Regions from separate parts of the Halalkalibacter sp. HAAS-P014 genome, predicted to be linked through region 2. Evidence: riboswitches for the same ligand, from Rfam matches in the RefSeq annotation. Region 2 holds a riboswitch; each other region holds the start of a gene.
What was found. Region 2 has a riboswitch for thiamine pyrophosphate ahead of thiC (phosphomethylpyrimidine synthase ThiC). Riboswitches for the same ligand answer to the same signal wherever they lie in the genome.
Positions count from the first base shown of each region.

Region 1 (4,244 bases), on a different contig from region 2:
TTCATAAATTTGGACTCCATTTAAACGACAGCCTATCTCTAGTGCCTTAACATAGTCAGGAGCAAACACATGACTTTCTTCAGGGTAATACATAGCTGCCTTGACATCTTTTGCTAGCTTCGGTTCCATTTTCCACAATCGTTCATCTGAAATCAGTTCTGCTTCTGCTCCCCACTCACGTTGCCATGACTGCCTTGTTTCGAGTGCCAAAACATCAGCATCATGGTAGACTGCATGAATACTTCCACTCTCTGAAAATTCAAAGTCCATTTTCGAGATGTTTTTAACTTCTTGCTGCCACCCTTTATACATACGTAAACTATCCAAACAGAACCGAAAGAAATCATCTGGGTCTTCGCCAATCTCAGAATAAGGAGCAAGCATCCCTGCTGCTGCTCCAGATGCTTGTCCACCACACGTTGTTTTTTCTAACACAGTAACATCATAATTTCTTCTACTAAGTTCAAACGCAGTTGCTAGCCCAACGACACCTCCACCTAGTATAATTACTCGCTCTTGCATTAATACTCCCCCAATTTACTTACTATTTTGAAACAAGTGTCGTTAAGCCACTACTAGCTGTAGCATATTTCTTTTTTGGAATTCGACCAGCTTCATAGGAAAGTCTCCCAGCCTCAATTGCATACTTCATCGCCTTTGCCATATTCACCGGGTCCTTTGCCTTAGCTACAGGTGTGTTCATTAAAACTCCATCTGCCCCCAACTCCATTGCTTGTGCTACATCCATGGCTGACCCGAGTCCAGCGTCAACAATAATTGGTACATTAGCTTGCTCAATGATTAATTCAAGATTATACGGGTTTAAAATACCTAAGCCAGTTCCAATAGGTGCTCCCCCAGGCATAACAGCTGCCGCGCCAGCTTCTTCTAACCTCTTACAAAGAACGGGATCATCCGATGTATACGGTAAGACAACAAATCCTTCCTTTGCAAGAACCTCCGTTGCTTTAAGGGTTTCAATAGGATCTGGTAAAAGTGTTTTTTCATCTACACTAATTTCCACTTTTATCCAATCACTTAGACCAGATGCTTTAGCAAGCCTTGCAATTCGAATTGCTTCTTCAGCCGTTTTTGCACCTGATGTATTCGGTAAATACGTAAATGACATTCCTTCTAAATGTTGCAGTATTGCGTCCTCATTCGGCGCATCTAGATTTACTCTCCGAATGGCAAATGTAAGTACCTCAGCTTCCGATGCTTTAATAGCTTCGTTTTGGACAAAGGGATTTGGATACCTACCTGTTCCTAGGAAAAACCTAGAGGATAATTCCTTACCTGCAATTGTAAGCTTATTTTTTTTCATCCGATCATCCCCCTCCGACAAATTGAACTAATTCAATTTTCATTCCTTCTATTATTTTAGTATCTGACCATTCCCCTTGCTCAACTATCATTCCATCTACTTCTGTCACGACAAGATGTGGTTCAAGATTGAAATAAGTCACAACTTCTTCAAGTGTAGAAACTTCTAGATTATGTTCTTCTCCATTAATAATCAAACGCACCTTATTCACTCTCCCTTTCAGCTAATTTTTTGATAAAACTCTCACAAACCCCTTTAATATCCTTAGCTCCTACTATCTCAGAGATCATACAAATTCGAGTTGCTCCAGCATCAAGCACTTGATCAACATTATGCAGTTTGATTCCACCAATAGCTACAAATGGAATCTTGATTTCGGAAACAACTTGTTTAATATAATTTGTTGTTACTGGATCTACAACATCTACTTTACTATTTGTATGAAAAATTGGCCCTACTCCAATATAGTCAGCACCTCCAACTTCAGCCTCACGTGCTTCCTCAATACGATGAGTCGATATTCCAATAATTTTATCAGGCCCCATTATCTTCCTAGCATCAGAAAGAGGTAAATCATCTTGTCCAAGATGAATTCCGTCTGCATTAACAGCAAGGGCTACATCGATATGATCATTAACAATGAATAAAACATCATGTTTACTTGTAAGTTCACGCAACGCTCTAGCTTTTCTTAAAACATCTCGTTTACTGCTGTTCTTATCACGCAGTTGAATAATGTCCACACCACCAAGAATCGCTTCTTCCATTACTTCAGTTAAGTCACGGCCTTGATGAAATTCTTCTCCGGTTATCGCATATAGCTTAAACTCTCTCATAGGTCTCCCACCTTCTATCTGTAATACAAAAAAGTCGCACCCCGAACATACGGAATACGACTAATACGACTTCCCTACGCTGGCATGATCCAGATCAGGTATGAGGGTAAAAGGCAACACCTTCTTCTCAGTCCATCGTTATGGACACCCCTAGTCTTTAAAATACAGAACTTATTACTATTTATTATGACAGACTACTGTAAAAAAGCAAGAGGGGAAGTATTTCCCAACTAACCGTTCCAAATGGGAACCACCACTTGTTCTGATAAATCATAAGCATTTTCATAACGTTCACCTAGTAAAAGAAAAGAACCTCCTGGAGATATTGAAAGTGGAACATGTTTTTCTAATGTAGTTATCTTTTCTTCAGAATCAGCATCCACATTATAAGCAATTAACTCAAAGCCATCTTCATAGCTAAAGAAATCACTACTATATTTGGGCCGTAAATAATAAAAAATTCCATTCCAATCGTCATAAGTATAAAAAGGTATCCACCATTGTTCAGAGTATGTGTTCAAAATAGGGACCTCAATAGAACGGAAAGCTTCTTGCTCTTGATAAAAAGTGTATTGGGATGCTAAATCGTAAACTGAGTCAACCGTTACAGAAAGCGACACTCCATCGGGGAAGCTCATAAAAGCAATTACAGCTTCTTCCCATTTATTTATCTCTCCATTTTCGACATTCACTTCATATAATGGCGCTTGATAGCCAGGTTCAAATTCATCCCATTTTAAGTAACCGACATTTGTAGGCGATATCCATTGAACATAAGACTGTTCAAGATTTACTTGTGATATTTCATTATTTGTTACATTCCCCACATAAGTTTCGTATTCCCAATTAGGTAAAAAAGCTACCATAACGTACGTCTCAACCTTATAAGGATTCCAGTAGATACTATACTCTTCCCCATATCCCATTATGGTCTGTTTTATCTCACCATTCTGATCCAATAGTAATAGTCTTGCTTCATTATCTGACGTAATGTGTTGAATGGCAAAAACCGTATGATCAGCGTTAGCGATGATATCTACAATCCAACCTTCCGTATCAAAAAAAAGTGAAGACTCCCCTGAATAAAGGTCATGTTTATAAATTGCAGACACGTCATCCTGTTCTTGCAAATATAAAATTGTCTCACCGTCATACCAACTCATGACTTCTGTAACACGAGTATTTGTTTGAATTGGAATAATTTGAGAACCTGTGAAAAAAGAGAACGGTATATCACGCTTTTTGGGAAGTTCCATCAAACTTTTCGGTAACGGCTGACCTACTAATGAAGATTGAGTACACGCTGAAACTATAAGAAGTATAATTAAACTAAAAAATAGCCGTTTCATCAATTCCCTCTACCCTCCTTCATACACATGATTGTCTTTAGATACTATATAGACGATTGAAGCCTTTTAAACGTTTCAACAAATAGTAATTTTCAAAAAAAGGGCAACTCAACTGTATTAGCTTCTAAATTATTACTTTATAGCGCAGAGAAAAATAAACGGTTGCACTACAATTTCATAGAAGCTAAACGTTTGAGTCACCCTTTTTCTTGTGGAGACGCTACACAGAACTAGAAATAAGTTCCTATATGGCTCTCACTTTTTAACTGTCTCCCTGCATAAATCTAGCACCAGCAATTCCTGGATTCGTCATTTCTTTCGGATCAAGAATTTCATTTAATTCTTCTTCAGAAAGGATCCCTTTTTCCAAACAAATTTCTCGAACTGGGCGATCCGACTGGATGGCTTCCTTTGCTACTCTTGAAGCAACTTCATAACCTACATGTGGGTTAATGGCTGTAACAATCCCTACACTTCTTTCAACCATCTCGCGACACCCTTCAATATTAGCCGTTATTCCATCTATTGCAAACTCCCTAAAAACACGAATACCATTTTGCAAAATTGACAATGATTGCAATAAATTAAAAACTAATACTGGTTCCATTACATTCAGCTCTAATTGCCCCGCTTCAGAAGCAAGACTTATTGTGTGATCATTCCCTATGACTTGAAAAGAGATTTGATTCACAACTTCACACATTACCGGATTTACCTTTCCAGGCATAATAGATG
Region 1 covers NZ_JBWQTV010000016.1:189,937-194,180, forward strand. The annotation lists gene thiO (glycine oxidase ThiO) at 1-522, opposite strand, end outside; gene AC1FXZ_RS13755 (thiazole synthase) at 545-1,324, opposite strand; gene thiS (sulfur carrier protein ThiS) at 1,329-1,526, opposite strand; gene thiE (thiamine phosphate synthase) at 1,528-2,160, opposite strand; TPP riboswitch at 2,215-2,322, opposite strand; gene AC1FXZ_RS13770 (YqgU-like beta propeller domain-containing protein) at 2,391-3,509, opposite strand; gene aspA (aspartate ammonia-lyase) at 3,772-4,244, opposite strand, start outside.
Region 1: linked by a shared signal. The riboswitch ahead of thiE (thiamine phosphate synthase) and the one ahead of thiC (phosphomethylpyrimidine synthase ThiC) in region 2 are both predicted to bind thiamine pyrophosphate.

Region 2 (4,244 bases):
GCTTCTCCTAGATCAGAAAGAACCTCTTCTTTCTCCTTTGTAAGGACATGTTTTTTATAACGGAAAGATTCTAATAAATCTTCTTCAAAATATGATAAGCCATCTACTTCTTTTATATATCCTCTTAGCGTACTTTCGTCTAAGCTCAATAAGAAAGGCATAAAAAACGATGTCGCTGAACTAAGTTTTACACCAAGTGCTTTTGCTCGATCTAACAATGCCTGTGCTTTTGAGTCTCTTGTATCAAGGTCCCCTTGTAGCATGGCATATACATAAAGCTTTTTGAAGGTGTAGCTCGTTTCCTCTGTTAAAACCAAATATTCATACAAAGACGTAGCATTAGTAATTTCTCCGTCAAAGGCTTTTAAACGTCCAACCCTCTCTTCGACCGATTGAAAGTCCTGGTCCCATTGTGACATTTCTGAATAAATATCATCCAAATTCCATTTTTCTTGTAACGGCACTTCATCCCTAGACTTATATGTTGCCATTTAATCAAACTCCCTTCAGGCTAAGCGTGTATACTTATATGGTATATGTTACTACATTTTCCTTAAGTATCAAAAAGCTAGAGAAAAAAGTTTGATTCTTTTTCTCTAGCTCGGATGTATTTACAATATAATGCTTCTATTCTTTTTATACACTATTTGCATTAAAATCTCCCTAAAAAAACCTTATTGATAGATCGAACCTCCTGAACTCTTAAATTGTTCGGCTTTTTCTTTCATTCCTTTTTCAATGGCTTCGCTAGTCTCGAGGTCATTCTCTTTTGCAAATTGACGAATATCATGGGAAATTCTCATACTGCAAAACTTCGGTCCACACATTGAACAAAAATGGGCGGTCTTTGCTCCTTCTGCAGGCAGAGTTTCATCATGATATTCCAATGCTCTTTCAGGATCTAATGCTAATTTAAATTGATCTCTCCAACGGAATTCAAAGCGAGCTTTAGACAGAGCATCATCACGCACGCGTGCCCCTGGATGTCCTTTGGCCAAATCAGCTGCGTGGGCGGCAATTTTATACGTAATGACCCCTTCACGGACATCTTCACGATTTGGCAAACCTAAATGCTCTTTAGGTGTCACATAACAAAGCATCGCTGTACCAAACCAGCCGATCATCGCTGCACCAATCGCTGATGTAATATGATCATAACCTGGTGCAATGTCAGTCGTTAAAGGTCCCAATGTATAAAATGGAGCTTCGTGGCACATTTCCAACTGTTTATCCATATTTTCTTTGATTAAATGCATCGGAACATGCCCTGGACCTTCAACCATTACCTGTACATCATGTTCCCAAGCAAGCTTCGTTAATTCTCCTAGCGTTTCGAGTTCAGCAAATTGTGCTTCATCATTGGCATCAGCAATGGAACCAGGACGCAAACCATCACCTAACGAAAAAGCAATATCATACGTTTTCATAATTTCGCATATCTCTTCAAAATGTGTATATAAAAAGTTTTCTTGATGGTGATATAAACACCATTGTGCCATTATCGACCCACCACGTGAGACAATTCCTGTTAAACGTTTTGCAGTTAATGGTACATATCTCAAGAGGACTCCTGCATGAATCGTAAAATAGTCAACTCCTTGTTCGGCTTGTTCTATTAATGTATCTCGATAAACTTCCCATGTTAAGTCTTCAGCAATTCCTTTAACCTTTTCTAATGCTTGATAAAGAGGAACCGTCCCAACTGGAACAGCTGAGTTACGAATAATCCACTCCCTTGTTGTATGGATGTTCTTCCCTGTTGAGAGATCCATCATTGTATCAGCGCCCCATCTAGTCGCCCAAGTCATCTTTTCCACTTCTTCTTCTATCGATGAGGAAACCGCAGAATTCCCAATATTCGCATTTATTTTCACGTGAAAATTGCGCCCGATAATCATTGGCTCCGTTTCTGGGTGATTAATATTAGATGGAATAATTGCTCTGCCTGTTGCCACTTCTTCTCTTACAAACTCTGGATCTACATTTTCTCTAATCGCGATAAATTCCATCTCAGGCGTTACAATTCCTTGTCTTGCATAGTGCAATTGTGTTACATTCTTGCCTTTTTTCGCACGTAGTGGTTTCCGTTTCAAGCTTGGGAATACATTATCATTCGCACGAGAATCACCCTCTGTTACATAACCATTATCTTCAGGCTTACTTTCTCGACCTTCATATTCTTCAACATCACTACGCTCTTCAATCCATCTTCTTCGCACTGTAGGCAAACCTTTAGTAATATCAACTTGGTAAGTATCATCAGTATACGGTCCACTCGTGTCATAAACTCTTACAGGTGGGTTCGCCTCTTTTCCAACCGTTCCCGTTGTAGGACTTAATTCAATTTCACGCATTGGAACTTGAATATCTGGTCTCGATCCCTCAACATATACTTTTTTACTACCTTCAAAACTGGACATAATCGAAATGTTTTTCTCGTTCAATGAAGATGTGGACATTATATTCTCTCCTTTTTTTAATAGAAAGGACGAGATCTAGAACACAAGAAGGAAGTATGTAGATACGCAAAAAAGCCGGGAACCACAAATGTGGTTGGACCCGGCTAATTAAAGAAGTAAATTCATAAAATGATGACTAATAAACTTCCCCACGCTGGTATGAGCCAGATCAGGTCCAAAGGGTCAACAATCTTTAACGCTCTTGTTTCTCAGCCCAGCTATTTGGACTCCCCTAGTTATTTCTATTATTTTTTTGATTTCGTTTCCAGTATATAACAAGAACAGTAATAAAGAAAGAGTTTTCTGAACAAAACGTTTTAGTCATATCGATTCGTGCCCACTTATAATGGTTTCACCCCACACTTTATGTTAATCTTTTATGGAATATGTAGGATAGGAGGAACTCTTATGAAGCCTAAAATCATTGTCTATATGAGAGTCGATGACCGAGTCGTTAAAGAATTAGAAAAAGAATTTGATGTTACAACATTTAAAAACCATGAATATATTGGTGATCCACATTTTGATAGAGCCCTAGAAGAGGCAGTAGGTATCATAGGGCTTGCGCTAAAAGTTGATAAAGCCTTATTAGACCGTGCACCTAACCTTAAAATAGTCTCTAATGTTTCCGTCGGCTACGACAATTTAGACATTGAAGAATTGACAAAAAGAAAAATCCTGGCAACAAACACCCCAGGAGTTCTGGATGATACAACTGCCGACGCCATTTTTGGCATGATAATTGCTGCAGCAAGACGGATTCCTGAGCTCGATCACTATGTAAAATCAGGAAAATGGGATATTTCCTTACAACCTGAGCAGTACGGGGTAGATGTCCATCACAAAACGTTAGGGATCATTGGGATGGGTAATATTGGTTCTGCTATCGCCCAAAGAGCTCATTTCGGTTTTGGAATGAACATTCTTTATCATAACCGGAGAAGAAATGAAGAAGTAGAAAGAAAATATAAAGCTAGCTATAGTGAATTAGATCAACTATTGGCACAATCTGACTTTGTCTGTTTAATGGTTCCAGCTAACAAGGAAACGGAAAAAATGATCAGTACTGATGAGTTCAAGAAAATGAAACAAACGGCGATTTTTATCAATGGTTCACGGGGCAAAAATGTCGATGAAGAAGCACTTTACTACGCCTTAAAGAATGGTGAAATTCATGCAGCAGGCATTGATGTATATACGAAAGAGCCAACCGATCCTAAGAACCCTCTTTTGAAACTACAAAACATCGTCACGTTACCACATATCGGTTCGTCGACAACTGAATGTGAATTTAATATGTCAAAACTAGCAGCTGAGAATTTAACAAAAAGCTTAAAAGGAATCAAGCCACCAAGCTTGCTTAATGAAGACACTTGGTAACTTCATACAAAATAAAAAAGGGTATAAATCATTTCTGATTTATACCCTTATGTAGTTAGTCATTCCATTGAACAATCCAGATCCTAGTTTGTCCTATTGTACAGTTCTCTTAAGCTCTTTTGCTAAATCATCAAAAGACTTCTCTAATCTAGCTTTTGCCTCATCTTCAATAGACGTACTTCCGTCTTCACCGCGCACCACACAAGTATCTAAGGTAAACACACCCTTGATTATATTTTGCGCTCCCAACGAAGACAATACTGGTTTTAAACTATAATCGATTGCTAGTAAGTGAGCCATTGTTCCACCAAGCATTAGTGGGAGGACAATTTTATTTTCGAGACCCTTTTGTGGTAATAAATCTAAGTATGTTTTTAAAATTCCAGTGAATGATGCTTTGTACAC
Region 2 covers NZ_JBWQTV010000002.1:104,025-108,268, reverse strand. The annotation lists gene pepF (oligoendopeptidase F) at 1-491, opposite strand, end outside; gene thiC (phosphomethylpyrimidine synthase ThiC) at 675-2,459, opposite strand; TPP riboswitch at 2,589-2,703, opposite strand; gene AC1FXZ_RS01255 (2-hydroxyacid dehydrogenase) at 2,868-3,839, shown strand; gene ssuE (NADPH-dependent FMN reductase) at 3,933-4,244, opposite strand, start outside.

Region 3 (4,244 bases), on a different contig from region 2:
GAGTCTTGATACAGAAACAGCTGCAGCATGCCCGACTGTTTCATTTACCTCTTATCAATTACTTACAGATTGTGCCAGAATAACAAAAGGTGAAACTGTTCTAATTCACTCTGCTTCGGGTGGAATTGGAACTACAGCCATTCAATTAGCAAAATTATTAGGTGCAAAAACCATTTTTGGTACGGTAAGTAATAATTTAAAAAAGACTGTTGCAATTGAAGCAGGTGCAGATTATGTATTTAATTATCGAGATGAAGATTTTACTAAGAAAATTCGTAAACTTACCAATAATCAAGGGGTCGATATTATTTTAGACTCATTATCAGGTGAAGTATTTAATGAAAGCCTTACTTGTCTTTCTATGTTTGGTAGAGTTGTCAATTTTGGAAATGGAAAAGGAGCTGCAGGGGGAGAAGTAAATACATTGGACTTGCATGGAAGTTGCCGATCTGTAATTGGCTATAGCCTAGGGACAACGATAAAACATAGAATGGAACGATTAAAGGATACAGCAAATGCTATTATTCCACTTTTAGAAAGTGGACAATTAAAAATGTTTGTAAGCAAGAGTTTCAAATTAAAAGACGCTGCATTGGCGCAAAACTGGGTTGAAAATAGGAATAATGTTGGGAAGGTTATTTTATATCCTTGATAAAACACATGAATAATATTCATTTCATCGAAACAAACCACTTTTTAGTTGTTTGTTTCTTTCGAATTAAATTTGCCTCACCGACTAAAAAAATGGACGATCGTAACAATCCCATTCTCTGTGAGATGGTTGCGATCGTCTTTATGTTCTGTGCTACCGGAGCCCTTTTTAAAGAGATTAATAGTAGATTTTGTCATTTGCGAGCTCAAATGCCAACCTAGTTTTCATCTAAAATAAATATCCATGACTGAGGCTAATAGCTAGCCTTCTCTTGTCTAGTTATATAGAATATATCAGCTATCAAGAACTTATAGATGTCTTACATTAAATCGATGTTTAATGATTACCCTAGGTAGGGAGTTTATGTTTGTAGTTCGTTTCACTGTATAATTTTTTTTTTTGCTTACTTTTCTCCTAAACGCCGAATATTGTCGAATTCGATAAAGTATCTTTTGATAGTGTGAGATAGATTACAGATTGGATTTTTCTGTTGCAATAGACTTTAGTGTAGGGAGGTGCTTTAACATGGAACTGAATATATCTAAACAAGCAATGGAATGGTTTTCAAAGGAATTTCAATTTAATACGGAAAGGAGCATTCGTTTATTTCCACGATATGGTGGCTTAGGACGAATGTATAATGGTTTTAGTATTGGAATCTCAAATGAGGCTCCTGTAAATTATGGGCCAAGATTCGATAGCGAAGATAAAACGTTTTATGTTGAAGAAGTTGATTCTTGGTATTTTAATGATTGCACAATACAATTAGATGTAGAACAAGATGAACTAAAGATCATGGTAGTTTAATATCATTTGTGAAGTTTTTAACTAATAAGCCGGTTTAATGCGAGGCTACTGAAAAAGGGTGCCTTTCCCTTTTTCAGTGGTCCTTAGGCAATGTGCAGAGCCGTTACCCTTTTTTGAAAGCCTTGCCATGAGTGGGTTTCTCATAGTAAGGCGCGTAACGTGTGGAGCCATTGCGCTTCTTCGAGGTACTTTTTCAGCGCCTCAGTTTAATGCTGGCTTATTAGAAGTACTGTTAATACAGTGTTCTGATTCAACAAATGTTCAAACTTTTTGCTTAGTAAGCATGCTATAATGTAGTTAGAAAGAAAGATAAAAACAGAAAAAAGTTAACACTGTAGGAGGCTCAACCATCTGCGTTGGTTCCGTTAAAAAAACGTAAAACCAATACTAGCTAAGAGTGGTTAGAATTTTGAAACATTTAATCTAACGGCAATTAGTACGGGCATGAAGTCCATGGATGAATGAGCAAAAGATTTTATCAATGTAAAAGTGTTTAGAAAATCAATCAAGGTATCGTGATGTATGGATATGGTATTTCAATAACCTACGGAACGAACAAACATCACAATTAAATGCTTTATAAAATCAATTTTACCACTGATGTACGGATCGAAAAATAAAGCAATGATTTTAAAAAGTGATGTTAGACTGGTTGGGTCTCCTAAGGTGTTAACGGTTGAAAATCTAGCTAACAATAGCTGGATTTTTTTTACTGAAAACTAGGTGGAAGAGGTCATTGGGGGATACGACTCAATCGAATATCATTAACCATTTTTCTTCTTTATTTGACAAATTGTCTGAAGCCTTGTGGAAAGAACCTTTCAATAGTGATATGATATGAGAATATAACATGAGTTTCTTTTTGCCACTGGGGGAGCTGTATTGGCTGAGATTAAGGTATTTCCCTTAAACCCTTTGAACCTGAACTGCGTAATCGTAGCGTAGGGAAGTGGACATCATATTATGAGCTATTTTTTGAATACATAGTTTTTAAGTGATGACCACTTTCTACATAGAAAGTGGTCTTTTCATTTATTTAATTAAAGAATATTGTTTAGAATGGGAGTGTTACGTATGGTAGAAGGTTATATAGCCCTAAAACAAAAATTAATTAATTTTATTAATCAGCCGAGTTCAACTGAAGAGGAATTTAACAGGATGGCATTACAGTTGTTTCAGTTTCAATATGAACATAATCAGCCTTTTCGTAAATTTTGTAGAAAGCGTCGTGTTTCTCCAAGAAAAGTGAAACATTTTCTGGAGATTCCTCCTGTTCCAATTGATGCATTTAAATTAACAACTTTATCATGTAATCCAATTGAAGACGCTGAAGCCGTTTTTATGACAAGTGGGACAACGAATCCACAGAAGCGTGGGAAAAATTATCATCGTGATTTGGACGTGTATGACCTTTCGATGAAAACTCATTTTAAACCATATGTTTTACCTGATCTTGATAAAGTAAAAATGTTTGTCCTCTTTCCTGAGAAAGACGAGATGCCGAATTCATCGTTAGCTCATTATTTACATCTTGCGAAAAAAGTGTTCGGCACAGATGACAGTATGTATGTATTTTCTAAATGTGGTTTTGAAGTAGAAAATCTTATTAAGGAGATTCAATTAGCAGAGAAAAAGGACGAACCCGTTCTTTTAATTGGAGCAACATTCTCGTTTATTCATTTACTAGATGAGTGTAAAAGTAGAAGTCTTCAATTCAAGTTACCTAAAAAAAGTAGAATCATGGATACGGGTGGAGCGAAGGGACGCTCGCGCGAAATTGAACCAATGGAGTTTAAAAAAGAGATGAGCGATTTGTTTACGCTGCCACTAGAAATGTGTATCAATATGTATGGGATGACGGAGTTAAGCTCGCAGTTTTATGACTCGAATCTACTTCCTTTTAACCAAGGAGGAAAATTAACGAAACAACAAGCGCCTCATTGGGTGAAAACGGTGATTCTTGATATCGAACGGATGGAAGAAAAACCTGTAGGAAAAAAAGGAATTATCGTTCATTATGATTTGGCCAATTATAATTCAGTCATGGGGATTCTGACAGAGGATATCGGGATAAAAGAAGAAGACGGTTTTTATTTATTAGGAAGGGCTGAAGGTGCAGAAGCAAAAGGATGTTCGTTAGCTGTTGAGCAATTTATGGCTTCTGCACAATCAAGTTCAGGGGAGAAGTTAAAAAGATGACAACAAGCTTCTCATGTTTTCATGTACCCAAAAAATGTGAAGGTCTTTTTGCTGATGCCCCCTCCCATACATTGCAATTTGAACATTATGGCCAGAAGTTAGAGTTGAATGTTCCAGAGCTTACTCCGTTTATGATAGAACATGTTATTGATACGCTCAAAGTGCAACAGGAAGAGTATTTACGAAAGCGTCATACAAACGAAATGATTGATCTTTTAAGTGAAGCAGTTGAGAAGTGGTTGGATCCCCGTTATAAATACCGTCAACTTGCCGAAGAGATGCTCCCGGTTATCACGGGGTATGATCAAGAGATGGTTCGTTTATACATAAGCCGATATTTAAGAATATTCCGGAAAGAGAAACTGCAACGTATGGTAGATGAAGATTTCCCGAATCCACTTATATTAGATGAATTTCGGCCACGAAAATCAGGGGGATTATATAGGGCATATGGACCGGAGTTGATCACTCATATTTTTTCAGGAAATGTACCGGCTTTACCACTTTGGAGTCTTGCTGCTGGTATATTACTTAAATCGGCTACGCTAGGGAAAGTGTCATCATCAGAACCACTTTTTCCAGTATT
Region 3 covers NZ_JBWQTV010000011.1:127,960-132,203, reverse strand. The annotation lists gene AC1FXZ_RS09270 (quinone oxidoreductase family protein) at 1-652, shown strand, start outside; gene AC1FXZ_RS09265 (HesB/YadR/YfhF family protein) at 1,178-1,459, shown strand; TPP riboswitch at 2,320-2,424, shown strand; gene AC1FXZ_RS09260 (LuxE/PaaK family acyltransferase) at 2,534-3,658, shown strand; gene AC1FXZ_RS09255 (acyl-CoA reductase) at 3,655-4,244, shown strand, end outside.
Region 3: linked by a shared signal. The riboswitch ahead of AC1FXZ_RS09260 (LuxE/PaaK family acyltransferase) and the one ahead of thiC (phosphomethylpyrimidine synthase ThiC) in region 2 are both predicted to bind thiamine pyrophosphate.